One region of the Shewanella piezotolerans WP3 genome, then DNA from elsewhere that is predicted to be linked to it. Evidence: predicted binding sites of a transcription regulator. Region 1 holds the regulator's gene; each other region holds the start of a gene.
What was found. The regulator ArgR, encoded in region 1, controls arginine synthesis, uptake and breakdown. The targets are predictions, from matches to a motif close to ANTGAATANNTATTCANT.
Positions count from the first base shown of each region.

Region 2: a site for ArgR is predicted at 1,767-1,784, ahead of SWP_RS05575 (YjiH family protein). Genes of this name have one in related genera too.
Region 3: a site for ArgR is predicted at 2,599-2,616, ahead of argA (amino-acid N-acetyltransferase). Genes of this name have one in related genera too.
Region 4: a site for ArgR is predicted at 2,406-2,423, ahead of SWP_RS03295 (aspartate aminotransferase family protein). Genes of this name have one in related genera too.

Region 1 covers NC_011566.1:4,304,719-4,308,397, reverse strand. Annotated here, with positions in the region: gene SWP_RS18305 (Dyp-type peroxidase) at 1-503, shown strand, start outside; gene SWP_RS24250 (hypothetical protein) at 577-726, shown strand; gene SWP_RS18300 (cupin domain-containing protein) at 850-1,308, opposite strand; gene argR (transcriptional regulator ArgR) at 1,470-1,940, opposite strand; gene mdh (malate dehydrogenase) at 2,292-3,227, shown strand; gene ispB (octaprenyl diphosphate synthase) at 3,304-3,679, opposite strand, start outside.
Region 2 covers NC_011566.1:1,271,909-1,275,587, reverse strand. Annotated here, with positions in the region: gene SWP_RS05580 (methyl-accepting chemotaxis protein) at 1-1,490, shown strand, start outside; gene SWP_RS05575 (YjiH family protein) at 1,857-3,212, shown strand; gene SWP_RS05570 (UDP-2,3-diacylglucosamine diphosphatase) at 3,354-3,679, shown strand, end outside.
Region 3 covers NC_011566.1:2,292,868-2,296,546, forward strand. Annotated here, with positions in the region: gene coaBC (bifunctional phosphopantothenoylcysteine decarboxylase/phosphopantothenate--cysteine ligase CoaBC) at 1-888, opposite strand, end outside; gene radC (RadC family protein) at 1,029-1,706, shown strand; gene rpmB (50S ribosomal protein L28) at 1,835-2,071, shown strand; gene rpmG (50S ribosomal protein L33) at 2,078-2,251, shown strand; gene argA (amino-acid N-acetyltransferase) at 2,688-3,679, shown strand, end outside.
Region 4 covers NC_011566.1:746,741-750,419, reverse strand. Annotated here, with positions in the region: gene astA (arginine N-succinyltransferase) at 1-832, opposite strand, end outside; gene SWP_RS03295 (aspartate aminotransferase family protein) at 962-2,179, opposite strand; gene SWP_RS03290 (HDOD domain-containing protein) at 2,702-3,679, opposite strand, start outside.

The DNA of each region.
Region 1 (3,679 bases):
GAGATTTGACTGGTTTTGTCGACGGCACCGAAAACCCTAAAGGTCGCAGTCGTCAAGATGTCGCATTGATTGGAGAGGAAGATGCGGCATTTAAAAACGGCAGTTATATCCACGTGCAGAAATTTGCTCACAATTTGAGTAAATGGAATCGCCTACCTGAAAAGAAGCAGGAGGATATTATTGGCCGTACTAAAGCCGAGAATATTGAATATGCTTCTGCAGATAAGCCGTTAACCAGTCATATTAAGCGGGTTAATTTGAAGGATGATGCTGGTAAATCAATGGAGATCTTACGCCAGAGTATGCCTTACGGTACGGTTAAAGAGCAGGGGTTAATGTTTATCTCTACTTGCCGTAATTCGGTGAACTTTGAAAAAATGCTCGAGAGCATGGTTTATGGTGATAATGAGGGAAATCATGATCACCTTTTGCATTTTACTCAAGCGTTAACTGGGTCATCGTTTTTTGCACCATCGTTAGATTTTTTAGATAAATCGGCTTAAAAGACTAGGGGCTGTTGATCTTTCACGGTTGTTTTTGCCGCAGTTTATTGGCTATTTTGACAAGGCGGAGGCTATGCCGTTTAGTTATTCTCCACAAATAGTCTACAACACAGTAAAAATAGCCAAGAAAGGCGGCCCTTTGGGTTCGATTCAATGCTTCTATTACGGTGTTATGAGCGTTTCACTTAGCCGGCTAAGCTTTATCGCTCAAGCCTTGTACTAGAAGCATTATTCCTTACGGTAAAGAATCGAACAAAAACTAAGCTCGAAAGATCAACAGCCCCTAAGCAATATCAACAAAAAAACGCACATTCAGTGCGTTTTTTGTTGATATGAATTGTGGCTATCAATCTTCATCTTTATCAAAGTAGCTACTAGGGCGGCGGCTATACACTTCGTTCATACTTCGAACCAATACTTTATTGGTTTCTGGATAAACGACTACATCGTGAGCATCGCGGTTTCCTACAACTAAAAAGATAAAGTCAGCGTCACTGGTATTAACGAATTTGTGCGCAACACCTGAGTTGGCGGTAAAGCAGATATACTTGCCCTCACTAAACACATGAGGCTCTCCATCAAGATAAAGCGTCGCTTCACCTTGCATCGCATAAATATGTTCTTCTTCTTTGGTGTGATAATGAGACAGGGCTGAAGTCATGCCAGGCGCTAACTTTTCCATGGTGACGCCGACTCTTTCTGCTCCTGCTGTATCACCAATGTGCTTCTGATGACTGCCATAGTCCTTTTCGTGAGACCAATACTCCCAGCCCACATCAGAAACATCAATTAATTTGTTTTTCATTTTTATTATCCTCAACGTAGGAATGCTGTCCTAATTGGCAGTATAACGATATTGTGAGAATAAAAAATGATAGATTCAATATATTGTATAAAGAAAAGGTTGGAGTGTGGCTTAAGGGGGGAATAGGGCGGTGTTTCCGCCCGTTTCTTATTTTTTAAAAGTTAATCCGTGTAATTGAACAACGACTTAACCGTTTCTAATGTATCTTCAATTTGCTGAATATTTGATGGGCTGATAAAAATTGTATCATCGCCAGCGATGGTGCCGAGAATACCTTCAGGCTTGCCTATTGAGTCGAGTAACCTTGCGATTAATTGCGCTGCACCTGGACTGGTACGTACCACGATCATCGACTGATTATGATCGACATCCAATACTAAGTTTTTAAGTGGACTACCGGCTGTTGGAACACCGAGCTCAGCAGGTAAACAGTAAACCATCTGCTGTTTGGCATTTCTGGTTCTAACTGCGCCAAACTTACTCAGCATGCGGGATACTTTAGATTGATTGATATTACTAAAGCCTTCCCCTTGAAGGGCTACCACAATTTCGCTTTGGGAGCCGAAACGCTCCTCTTTAAGAATTGACTTAAATGTTTTAACTAATTCGTCTTGATTTTTGCTTGTTTGCATATTTTATTATTCTTTATTCAAAAAAATCCGTTATATGATGATTATATTTGCCTTTTATGTCAAATGCTATTCGTTTTATTGAATAAAAATTCATGGCGAAAGCTTGGTTTTAGTTGTGAAATATGATGTAGAGTATAAATTCTAATTTTTTTGACCTTACTATTACGAGAAAGCAACTAGCCCAAAGCTAGGCGGGCTGGGCTCTGAATGTAATTGCATACTGAAAAGTGAATCTAAAGTAGATTGAACACGACTAAGGGATAATTGAATTTTTGTTGTGAATCCAGTACTGTTGCGCCATTAGAAAAACAGATCTAAATCACAAAAATCCAAGAATTGACGGAGATAACTATGAAAGTTGCTGTACTTGGTGCTGCTGGCGGTATTGGCCAAGCGCTTGCCCTACTATTAAAAACTCAATTACCTGCTGGTTCTAAATTGTCGCTTTATGATATTGCTCCTGTAACACCAGGTGTTGCGGTTGACTTAAGCCATATACCAACAGACGTTGAAGTAAAAGGATTTGCTGGTGAAGATCCTACCGCTGCGCTTGAAGGTGCAGATGTAGTGCTAATTTCTGCTGGTGTTGCACGTAAGCCAGGTATGGATCGCTCGGATCTATTCAACATCAACGCTGGTATCGTACGTAACCTCGTTGAAAAGTGTGCTGCAACAAGTCCTAAAGCGCTTATCGGTATTATTACTAACCCTGTTAATACCACGGTAGCGATTGCTGCTGAAGTACTTAAGAAAGCAGGTGTATATGATAAAAACCGTTTATTTGGTGTGACGACCCTTGATGTTATCCGCTCTGAAACTTTCGTTGCAGCGGCAAAAGGTTTGAACGTTGCTGACGTCAAAGTTAACGTTATCGGCGGCCATAGTGGTGTGACAATTCTTCCGCTTCTTTCTCAAATCGAAGGCGTTAGCTTTACTGACGAAGAAGTTGCAGCGTTAACAACACGTATCCAAAATGCGGGTACTGAAGTGGTTGAAGCTAAAGCCGGTGGCGGTAGCGCAACACTTTCTATGGGCCAAGCGGCGTGTCGTTTCGGTTTGTCTCTAGTGCGTGGCCTACAAGGTGAAGCAAACGTTGTTGAGTGTGCCTATGTCGATGGTGGCAGCGAGCATGCAGAGTTCTTTGCACAGCCTGTAGTTCTAGGTAAGAACGGTGTTGAACAAGTACTTGCATACGGCGATGTTAGCGCATTTGAAGCTAATGCTCGTGATGCAATGCTAGACACGCTAAAAGCTGATATCGATTTAGGTATTGAGTTCGTTAAGTAATTCTATTTTTGAAAGTTAGTTGCTTAAGCGAAAAACGGAGCCAATTGGCTCCGTTTTTTTGTGTTAAACAGCATTGCTAATGGTTACGTTGTACCGCAATCTTCGCCAGCGATACGAGTGCAGTTTTATATTCTGACTCTGGCAGTATGTTTAACGCTGCAATAGCCTTATTGGACTCTTCAATAGCGCGTTGCTCAGTATACTCGAGTGCACCACAGCTTTTTAACGCACTCAAAATGACTTCGATGTGCTCTGTGCCATCACCTTTCTCGATCGCTTCTCTAATCAAGGCTTTTTCAGTGTCGCTGCCATTAGCCATGGCGAAAATGAGCGGCAGAGTCGGTTTTCCTTCTGCTAAGTCATCACCAATGTTTTTGCCTAGCTCTTCTGTTTCAGCTGTATAGTCAAGAAGATCATCGGTCAACTGGAAAGCGGTGCCCAAGAACTTGCCA
Region 2 (3,679 bases), 2.4 Mb from region 1:
ACCAATTAGTATCAAGCACCGACAAGCGTGGTGTAATCACCTACGCCAACCCACGCTTTATTGAAATATCAGGCTATTCAGAGCAAGAGCTTCTCGGCCACAACCATAACCTAGTACGCCACTCAGATATGCCCAAAGCAGCTTTTAAAGAGATGTGGGAGAAACTAGAGGCTGGTCAATCATGGCGTGGTATTGTTAAAAACCGCTGTAAAAATGGCAACTTCTATTGGGTTGACGCTTTTGTTTCCCCTCTGTTTGAGCAAGGGAAACTTGTCGGGTATCAATCCGTGCGTGTTGCCCCGAAAGCCGAGCACATCAACCAAGCACAAAAAATTTATCAACGACTCAATAATGGCAAGACCGTTAATGACCCCATTAGCCTAACCAATAAGCGTATATTATCAGCGGTGTGCGCCAGCCTAGGACTAGCCGCAGCCGGATATATTTGGGGGTGGGGCGTGATCTTAGCCGGTATGATACTAATGGGTATTAACCTCGCGATATTCTATGATGAAGCTTTTCGTGTCCCCGCCCGTTTAATGCAATTGAAGCAGCAACACGATTCTGTTAGCCGCTTTATTTATTGTGGCCGTGATACCTCTTCACTGCTTGATTTCCAATTGATGATGAAAGATGCCAAGTTACAAGGTGTCCTAGGCCGCTCGCAAGATAACGCCGAACACATTGATGACATATCAAATCAGTTAGTCACCGCAGCAACTCAAGCACATGTGGGGCTTGATATTGAAAGTCAGCAGATAGAGCAAATCGCTAGCGCGACAGAGGAAATGGCAGCGACTATTACCGAAGTCGCCAGTAATATTCAGTCTACCTCAGATAGCATTCAGGACACTTACATTCTTTGCGATGACAGTCGAGAGAAGATGCAAAAGAGTGCCTGCAGCATCAATGAGCTCACAGAGTCTGTATCTGAAGCCGCAGCGAATGCGTTATTACTCAACAAAGAAGCTGAACGCGTTGCAAGCGCCATGACAGAAATCGACGCTATCGCCGAACAAACGAACCTACTCGCCCTAAATGCTGCAATAGAAGCAGCTAGAGCCGGTGAACAAGGACGAGGTTTTGCCGTGGTTGCAGATGAGGTTCGTGCGCTGTCGAGTCGTACTCAACAGTCTACGGAAAGCATCTCAAAAAGCGTCGACAAGATGTTTTCAATGCTAACGCAATGGTCGAAGCAGATGGATGAAAGCAAATCTCAAGCATTGCTATGCACCGATGATGCACATAATTCAGCTCAAAAAGTGGACACTATCTATGAGGCAGTCAGAAATATTCATGATTTAGCGCAACAAAATGCGGTTGCCGCAGAGCAACAAACGCTGGTTGTCGGCGAAATAAACCAAAATGTCAGCCATATTAGCCAGGCATCTGTAGAAAATTTGGCCGCTATCGATGTGGTTGAATCGGCAGTTAAAGAGCTAAAAATTAACGCTGAAAAAGCAAAATCTTTGAGAAAAACATTTAGTTAGTTTGCAGTATTTTGTAACAGTTGTCGTTACGAGCATTAGTAGCGACAACTAAAAAACCACAATAAACACACCAAAACCACACACCCTACAAACAAACTTAAAACATTGTTTTAAATAGAATTAAACAAAAAATAATTTTGTTTTTTTACTACTTATTCCTATACAATATATTTAGTCATTTAGAGTTAATAACTATTCGTACAGCTTGATATATTTTCTATATCAGTAGAATCGTTTTACATAGATGTTTTAAGGCGGTAACCTCGCCTGTTAGCAGTTGAATGAATATTCAATACATTTTTTGCTTAAGTACAAAACTCAGTTTTTAGGCTGCAAAGCAGAACTCGATATTTAGGGTAGAAAAAAGTGTCAGAAAAACAAACCCACAACATTAAAACAATACTCACGTTTATTGTGCCATCACTGATCGGTCTGCTGTTATTCATGACCCCTATCAGCTATCAAGATGCGATCACTATTCCTATTGCGATCATCTCTAAAGCTTTACAGAGCTTCCTCGGTGATGCGCTTGTCGGAATCGTGACAGGTATTGTTATCTTTACAGCTATAACCTCCGCACTGGTCAAAGCAATCAAACCTAAGTTTGTCATCCAAAACGGCTTCTTGAATTCACTGTTTAATGTCACACCAGTTTGGTTAGTCATCCGTCTCCTTGGTGCTATATTTATCAGCCTTACCTTCTTCGGTGTTGGCCCTGAAGCGATTCGCTCAGGCGATACTGGTGCTTTAGTGTTGAACGACCTATTGCCTGTATTATTTTCAGTGTTTTTATTTGCTGGAATGCTACTACCACTTTTACTTAATTTTGGTTTACTAGAACTACTAGGAACCTTATTAACTAAGATTATGCGTCCTATCTTTAACTTGCCGGGACGCAGTGCAATTGACTGTATGGCATCTTGGTTAGGCGATGGTAGTGTTGGGATCTTAATGACCAGCAAGCAATACGAAGCTCGTTTTTACACTCAACGTGAAGCGGCTGTTATTGGTACAACTTTCTCAGCGGTTTCTATTACTTTCTCATTGGTGGTTATTTCACAGGTTCAGTTAGAACATCTATTTGTTCCCTTCTATTTAACAGTGTGTTTTGCCGGTTTTGTCGCTGCGATAATCGTACCTAAGCTACCACCACTGTCTTGGAAAAAAGATCTCTACATTGATGAAACGCCACGTCATAAAGATGATGAAGTGATTCCAGCAGGCCACGGAGTGCTCTCTTGGGGACTCGATCAAGCATTAACAAAAGCCTCGCGTGCAGGCGGCATCAAACATACTTTAACTGACGGAGTTAAAAACGTTGTTGATATGATTTTTGGTGTGATTCCAGTCGTCATGGGGATCGGTACTATCGCCTTAATGATTGCCGAATTTACACCGGTATTTAACTACCTAGGTATGCCGTTTATTCCGCTACTAGAGTTACTACAAGTACCTGAAGCGGCTGAAGCCTCTAAAACAATAGTCGTCGGCTTTGCGGATATGTTTATTCCCGCGATTCTTGCCAGCTCAATTGAATCTGACATGACTCGCTTTATAATTGCAGCCCTGTCGGTCACACAGCTAATCTACATGAGTGAAGTTGGTGCGCTACTAATGGGCAGTAAGATCCCTGTTAACTTCCTTGAGCTTGCAGTTGTGTTTATCTTAAGAACTTTGGTTACTTTGCCTGTAATCGCTGGTATTGCACACCTTATCTTCTAATAAGATTATCGCGACAACATCAAGAAGAGCGCTTAGGCGCTCTTTTTTTATGGCCGTCATTAACCTGCCATAAAATGTTCATCTTACAGTCAACTATCACTTTTACTCTATCGGCATCCCCCAGCGTTTACTGGCAGGACAATGAAAGAGAAACAGCAAGGATTAGCAAACGGTCAACAGCAACTTTTAAGCAATGCGCTTTCAAGCAATATTGATAGCATATCGCCAATCAACAGCACTGAGAAAAATAGTGCAGAGAGACACTATAATGCTATCTGGTTGTCAGATGTTCACCTCGGCAGCAAAGACTGTAAGGCTGAGTATCTGCTACAACTTCTAAATTCACTGCACACCGAAAAGCTATTTCTCGTTGGTGACATCATCGATATTTGGGCACTTAAGCGCAAATTCCTCTGGCCACAAAGCCACAACCTAGTCTTACAAAAACTACTCAAATTGGCTCGTGA
Region 3 (3,679 bases), 2.0 Mb from region 1:
CATCTGCTCAGCTGATTTTTTAATCTTACTCTCGGCCACATCCGCAATTCGATAATCAGCGACTGCGGCGCAAGCGATAAAAATTTGGTTTTTTTCGACTTCTGGTAGGACTGCATCAAGCATCTCTTGTGCCGACTCAACATCGATGCGGCTGACATTCGCTGGTGTTGCTAGATTAACTGGCCCTGCAACCAGTGTCACTTCAGCCCCCATTTCTGCTGCGGCACTTGCTAATGAAAAGCCCATTTTTCCAGAGCTGTGGTTAGAGATGTATCTAACGGGGTCGATGGCTTCGCGTGTAGGCCCCGCTGTTAGCAATAAAGATATGCCTGCTAATAATTTAGGGCCAAAGAACTGTGCGGCTTTTTCCGCAATAGCCACAGGCTCCAACATTCTACCTGGGCCAACTTCTCCGCAGGCTTGAGAGCCTGAGTCTGGGCCCCAAATCGTCATGCCACGCTGAGCGACGGTGACTAAATTGGCTTGTGTCGCGGCGTTGCGATACATCTGCTGGTTCATTGCTGGGCAAAGTACGATAGGAGCTTCGGTCGCTAAGCAGGTGGTGGTGATGAGTTCATCAGCCATGCCGCTACTGATGCGCGCGATTAAATTCGCCGTGGCTGGTGCCACAATCACTAAATCTGCCCAACGTGCTAATTCAATATGCCCCATAGATGCTTCAGCACTTGGGTCAAGTAGATCGGTCGAGACCGGATAGCCTGATAATGCTTGCAGGGTGAGTGGCGTAATAAATTCCTGCGCGCTCAGGCTCATAACCACTCTAACATCAGCGCCGCGATCTTTTAGTTTGCGAACTAAGTCAGCAGATTTATAGGCTGCGATACCGCCGCCAATTCCTAAAAGTACTTTCTTGTTTTTCAAACCCATAGCTACTCTTTCCATAATCATTTTTACAGATCTAAATATTATCTGCGCAGTCGTAAGATATCACAATCACTCTGCAGTTGATGAACAAGTTAGTAAATTGTCGACCATACTCAATTAGAAATAATGACAAGGAGGTTATTGTGGGAATTAAAGATTGGCCACAGGGTGAAGGACCAAGAGAAAAACTACTGCTTGATGGTGCAGAGCAGCTGTCGGATGCAGAGTTACTCGCTGTATTGCTCAGAGTTGGCTTAAAAGGGTTAAGTGCTGTTGAGCTTGCTCGTATGATGATAACGGAGTTTGGTGGGCTCAGAAGCTTACTGACAGCCTCTCAAGCCCAAGTGTGCCGGCTAGATGGGATAGGCCCGGTTAAGTTTGCTCAATTGCAAGCTGCAGTAGAGATTGGCAAGCGAATTTCGAAAGAAAATCTAAAAAGAGGCAAAATTTTATCGGATCCTGATTTAACTCGAGACTATTTAATGAGACAATTGGGAGATCGTGCCTACGAAGTGTTTGCTATTTTACTACTTGATAGTCAACATCGGGTGATTCAATTCGTTGAATTATTCAGGGGTACCATTAACTCAGCGTCGGTTTATCCACGAGATGTGGTGGGCTTGGTGCTTGAGAAAAAGGCTGCGGCTGTGATCGTGTGTCACAATCATCCCTCTGGAATTGCAGAGCCAAGTACAGCCGATAGACGAATTACTGAGCGATTGAAACAAGCACTACAAACCATCGATGTTTCCTTGCTGGACCATATGGTTGTAGGCGATCGAGAGATAGTTTCTTTCGCTGAACGAGGGTGGATAGATTAATCTAACCCTTGATCTTTGATTTTAGATCCTGTATAAAATGCGCCCTCTGTTGTGTGCCTCAGGCGACGGCCGTGTTCGAGGTACATTAATGCTCGAGCGTTATATATATTGTTTTGGAGAAGTTTGACATGTCAAGAGTATGCCAAGTAACTGGCAAGAAACCAATGGTTGGTAACAACCGTTCGCACGCGAAGAATGCTACGCGTCGTCGTTTTTTACCTAACCTACAGAATCACAGATTCTGGTTAGAAACTGAAAAGCGTTTCGTTAAGCTACGTATCTCTACTAAAGGTATGCGTATCATCGATAAGAAAGGTATTGAAGTTGTTGTTGCTGAACTTCGTGCCCGCGGCGAGAAGGTATAATAAACCATGGCTAAATCTAAAGGTAATCGTGAGAAGATCAAGCTAGTATCTAGCGCTAAAACTGGTCACTTCTACACGACTGAAAAGAACAAGCGTAACATGCCTGAAAAGATGGAAATCAAGAAATTTGATCCTGTTATCCGTCAGCACGTTATGTACAAAGAAGCTAAAATCAAGTAAATACTTGTTTAAAGCATCTTCAAAAACCTCTATTTATAGAGGTTTTTTTTTGCCTTAAATTTACCACCCACTAAACACTCGCTGAACGATTAAACCTTGAACCTAGTGAATATCACTTCTGCTATTGGCCTAATAGCCATTTCTTATCCTAATTTTCATCCCACCACTTGAATTAAGAGCATCAGTGATTTCAAAATTTACGAGATTGCTCAATCTCACTACTTTTATAATGCAGTTAGCAACAACTATTCACTTGTGCATATAGGTGGTTTTACATCTAATCTTTTAAGTTTAATGGGTTTGGCTCGATATTTGTTAATAGCAATAGTGATAATAAATGCTTTTTAATTGCATTAAAATGCAATATCATAATGGTTTATTATCAAAAAACCAGATTGTTGCGACTGTCTATTTAGACTTATAAGGTGGATTTAGCGTGCGTACTACAGAACTCGTCGATGGTTTTCGTCATTCAGCTTCCTATGTTAACGCTCACAGAGGTAAAACCTTTGTGGTTATGCTTGGTGGTGAAGCGCTTGCTCAGCCGCAGTTTAAAGCCATTATTAACGATATTGCCTTGTTGCATAGTCTAGGAATTAAAATTGTCCTAGTGCACGGTGCGCGTCCGCAGATTGATGATGCGTTGGCACAACAAAGCTTAACCCCTGAATATTACAATGGTGTGAGAATTACCGAAGAAGAAACCTTTAAAGTCATTAAGCAAGTTGTAGGCGCATTGCAACTCGATATTACAGCGCGATTGTCGATGAGTTTGAGCAACACGCCTATGCAAGGGGCACAAATCAATGTGGTTAGCGGTAACTTTATTATTGCACAGCCGTTGGGGGTAGAAGATGGAGTTGATTACAGTCTCAGTGGCAGAGTAAGGCGTATAGATAGCCAAGGCTTAAAGCGTCAACTGGATAATGGTGGCATTGTATTGTTAGGCCCTGTGGCTGCATCAGTGACGGGTGAAAGCTTTAACCTAACGGCTGAAGAGGTTGCAACCCAAATTGCGGTAAAACTCAAGGCCGATAAGATGATTGGCTTTAGCGCCCATAATAGGATTATGGATGAGGCTGGCGAAGTGCTTGCAGAGCTGATGCCTACAGATGCGCAAGCTATTCTTAATAATTTACCTGAACAAGCGCCACTTTGTTTAAGTACTAAAGCATTCTTGCAAGCCAGTATAGATGCTTGTAGAAATGGCGTTAGTCGATGTCACTTTGTTAGCTATCTAGATGATGGAGCTCTACTGCAAGAGCTTTTCTCCCGTGATGGTATCGGCACCCAAATTGTGACAGAAAGTGCCGAACGTCTGCGTCGTGCTTCTATTCGGGATATCGGTGGCATACTCGATCTTATCCGTCCTCTGGAGGAAAAAGGCATTCTGGTGCGCCGTTCAAGAGAGCAGCTAGAGGTCGAAAT
Region 4 (3,679 bases), 1.8 Mb from region 1:
CAGTAAGCAGTCGGCTTTCGCGTACCGAGCGAATATCATTTAGGTTACACTCTACAGTCGGCCCGCCGTCGAAGATATCGACGTAGCCACGGCATCTAAAACCTTCTGCTTGCAGTAAATTAAGTGCAGGTCGGGTATTAGCATGTACTTCGCCAATCACTTTCTGTGCTTCTTCTGGCAGCAAACATACATAAACCGCATTTTTTGGCATCATTTCAGCCATAAATGCTTTTTGTCCTAAGCCTGATAAGTAATCAGCTTCAATAAAATCGATACCAAGGAAATGTTTCTGCAACCAATCATAAAAAGGCGAGTTGCCCTCGTCGTCGCTTTCACCACGCATTTCAGCAATGACAGTTTCGCCAAAACGCTGTGCATGTTGCGCTAAAAATAGAAAACGACTACGAGATAACATGCGGCCATTGTTATTTTTGCGATAGCTGCCACGCAGGAATAAAGTACACAGCTCAGCAGCGCCGGTATAGTCATGGCATAAAGTCAAAGTCTCAACTTCATTGCGTACATCAATCTGCTCAGAATGGTAAACTTCGGTGCCAAGGCGGTAATGGTAGAAAGCATCTTCCATGCCCACTGCCGCTTCAATACCACAAGTACCGACGACTTCGCCGTTTGCAGTATCTTCAAGCACCATTAAATAGCCTTCATCAAAAGGCTTATCAACCTGTTTTTTAAACGAGGCTTCAACGCGAGCGATCTTGCTTCTAAGAAGATCTTCGTTCACTGGTAAAGATGTGAATCCATGGCCTGACTCTTCTGCTATTTGGTATAGCGCGTCAAAGTCAGTGGATCGAATTGGACGTATAACTAACATCTAGGAGTCTCCTCACTATCACTTGTGATTGCCTCAACAGTGCTTAATAAGCCAATGTTAAGAGCTAACCAACAAGTATCCTAAAGACAAAAAAGAAGCGCTAGAATGATCTAGCGCTTCGTTTGCCAATTAGGCTGCGACTACTTTAGCGACTGCTCGCTCGAAACGCGCTAGGCCTTCCGCGATGTCTGCTTCTGGAATAACCAGAGAAGGAGTGAAACGTACCACGTTTGCACCAGCGACCAAGCTCATAACGCCCTCTTGGATACCGGCTACTAGGAATTCTTTTGCGCGTCCTTGGTACTTTTCGTTAACTACTGCACCAATCAACAGACCTTGACCACGTACTTCAGAGAAAACGTCATACTTGTCATTAATCTTATTTAGACCATCACGTAGCAACTGCTCACGCTTTTTAACGCCGTCTAACACTTCAGGAGTGTTTACGACGTCCAGAACTGCATTACCAATTGCACATGCTAGTGGATTACCACCGTATGTTGAGCCGTGAGTACCAATCTTAAGATGATCTGCGATCTCTTTAGTTGTCAGCATAGCTGCGATTGGGAATCCACCGCCAAGTGCTTTAGCAGTAGTCAGTACGTCTGGTACCACATCGCCACGCATATAAGCATACAGCTCACCAAGACGACCAACACCAGTTTGAACTTCATCAAATACCAACAAAGCATTGTGCTTATCACAAAGTGCACGTACCGCTTTTAGGAATTCAGGATCAGCATCGATAATGCCGCCTTCACCTTGAAGTGGCTCCATCATTACAGCACAAGTCTTGTCAGAAAAGACAGCTTCTAGCGCAGCAATATCATTGAATGGTACATGAGTGATGCTTTGTGGCTTTGGACCGAAACCGTCTGAGTAAGCCGCTTGACCACCGACGCTTACGGTGAAGAAAGTACGACCATGGAATGCTTTATCAAATGCGATAATTTGATCTTTCTCTGCGCCAAACTTATCCATCGCGTAACGACGTACTAGCTTAAGCGCTGCTTCGTTTGCTTCTGCGCCAGAGTTGGCAAAGTAAACACGGTCAGCAAATGTTGCTTCAACAAGCTTAGTCGCTAATTCAAGCGCTGGCTCGTTAGTCATAACGTTAGATAGGTGCCAAAGCTTTTCACCCTGTTCTTTTAGCGCGCCAACCAAAGCTGGATGACAATGGCCTAAACAGTTAACCGCAATACCACCAGCGAAGTCGATAAACTCTTTACCTTCTTGATCCCAAACTCGGCTACCTTCGCCACGAACAGGGATTACAGCTGAAGGCGCATAGTTAGGCACCATAACTTCGTCAAATTGGGCACGTGTAAGATTAGTGTTAACGCTCATTCTTTCTCATCCTTTCTAATTTGCGACTACTTTTATGCAGCCGTTTTCCGCTTGATGCCTTTATCTTATGTAGGTGACATCGCGGTTGTTTGTTTTGCTAGGAGGACATTATTAGCGAAAATGTGATCAAAATACCAGTTTTTCACAACCTTCTAAGAGCTGTTCAGCCTTAATAGTGCATAAAGATTTGAAGAACTGAATTATCAACGCAGATATGGCGTGGGTTTAAGCATATTTAGTCATAAAAAAGTTATCTAGAGCAAGTAAACGCTAAATATTCAAACTTATTGAATAATTAGCAAGCCCTATCAGGCTATTATCGCGCTAGAAAGCATTAATTCGTTACTTTTTTAACCAGTACATGATTAACTAACCAAATTAGTCTTTTCTATTAAGAATTGTATATTATTTTTTGACAATAATTGGCGGATGTATGGACGTCTATATACTGATTCAGCGTTAGAAATGATATGGGATATCGAAATGCTTTTTGATAATACTGTCGCCTTATTTTATGTAACACTAAATTAAGGACTGTTTACGGTAGTTTTGCGCATTCAACCGGATTAACTCTTGCTCAGAAAGCTCATAATAGTCATACATAACCCGTCGTTCTGCAGCAGTAATATTTCCAGATTCTTGTAACAGGTGAACACGAGCGAAACAGTTAGCTCTCTCTAACAACTTTGCGTCATCGTTCAAGTCTGCATATTTCAAACTGGTATTAATCGACTTGAATGCCTGCGTTAGACGGCTTTGTTCAAAATCAAGTAACTCCAGTAACTGCCAGTTCAATAAACCACTATGCTTCAACGCCTGTTGATAAACATCCAACGCTGGAAACTCAGTCACCATCACGGCATCGTAAAGTGCTTTATCACGACTGGCACTTGCCTCTTTGAGCCAAGTTCCCCAAGTGGAATCGAACAACTTGGCGCAATTACTAATAACACAGGAGTTACCTAGTTGATTCATCAAACTGCAGCTATAGAAGAAAGCGCGGTCTTTACCGTGCAACTCAACCAAAGCTTGCGCCGCTATCGCGCTGATAATGCTAAAACGCCATAGTTTGCGTGTGACCCATAGCAACTGAGGCTGACCACTGGGCATCAGGTTACGTAAGCAAAAAAAGGGGATTAACGCCTGTAGGTTTTCAATACCAATATAATTGAGGACCAACTTTATATCGGTGACTTGGACTTCAGAAGACTTTGGACGACGATGTCTAAATGTCGGGCTATTGATCATATTAATAAGATCGCGTTGCAACCAAGGCAATGCCATCACCAACGGCCGTATTTTCACCAGATCCACTTGTTTGGAATAGAGCATTTCCATCAACAAAACCTGTTTATCATCAAGGTTTGAATGTTCAAGCACTAGTTCGATGGATGTTAGTTGATGTTCAATGGTTCGGTTTACGCTAGTGATGAGCTGGGTCGACACCGCTTTATATAACGCTTGGGCGCGCTTTTGCTTGTCGATTCGCGCTCTAATCGC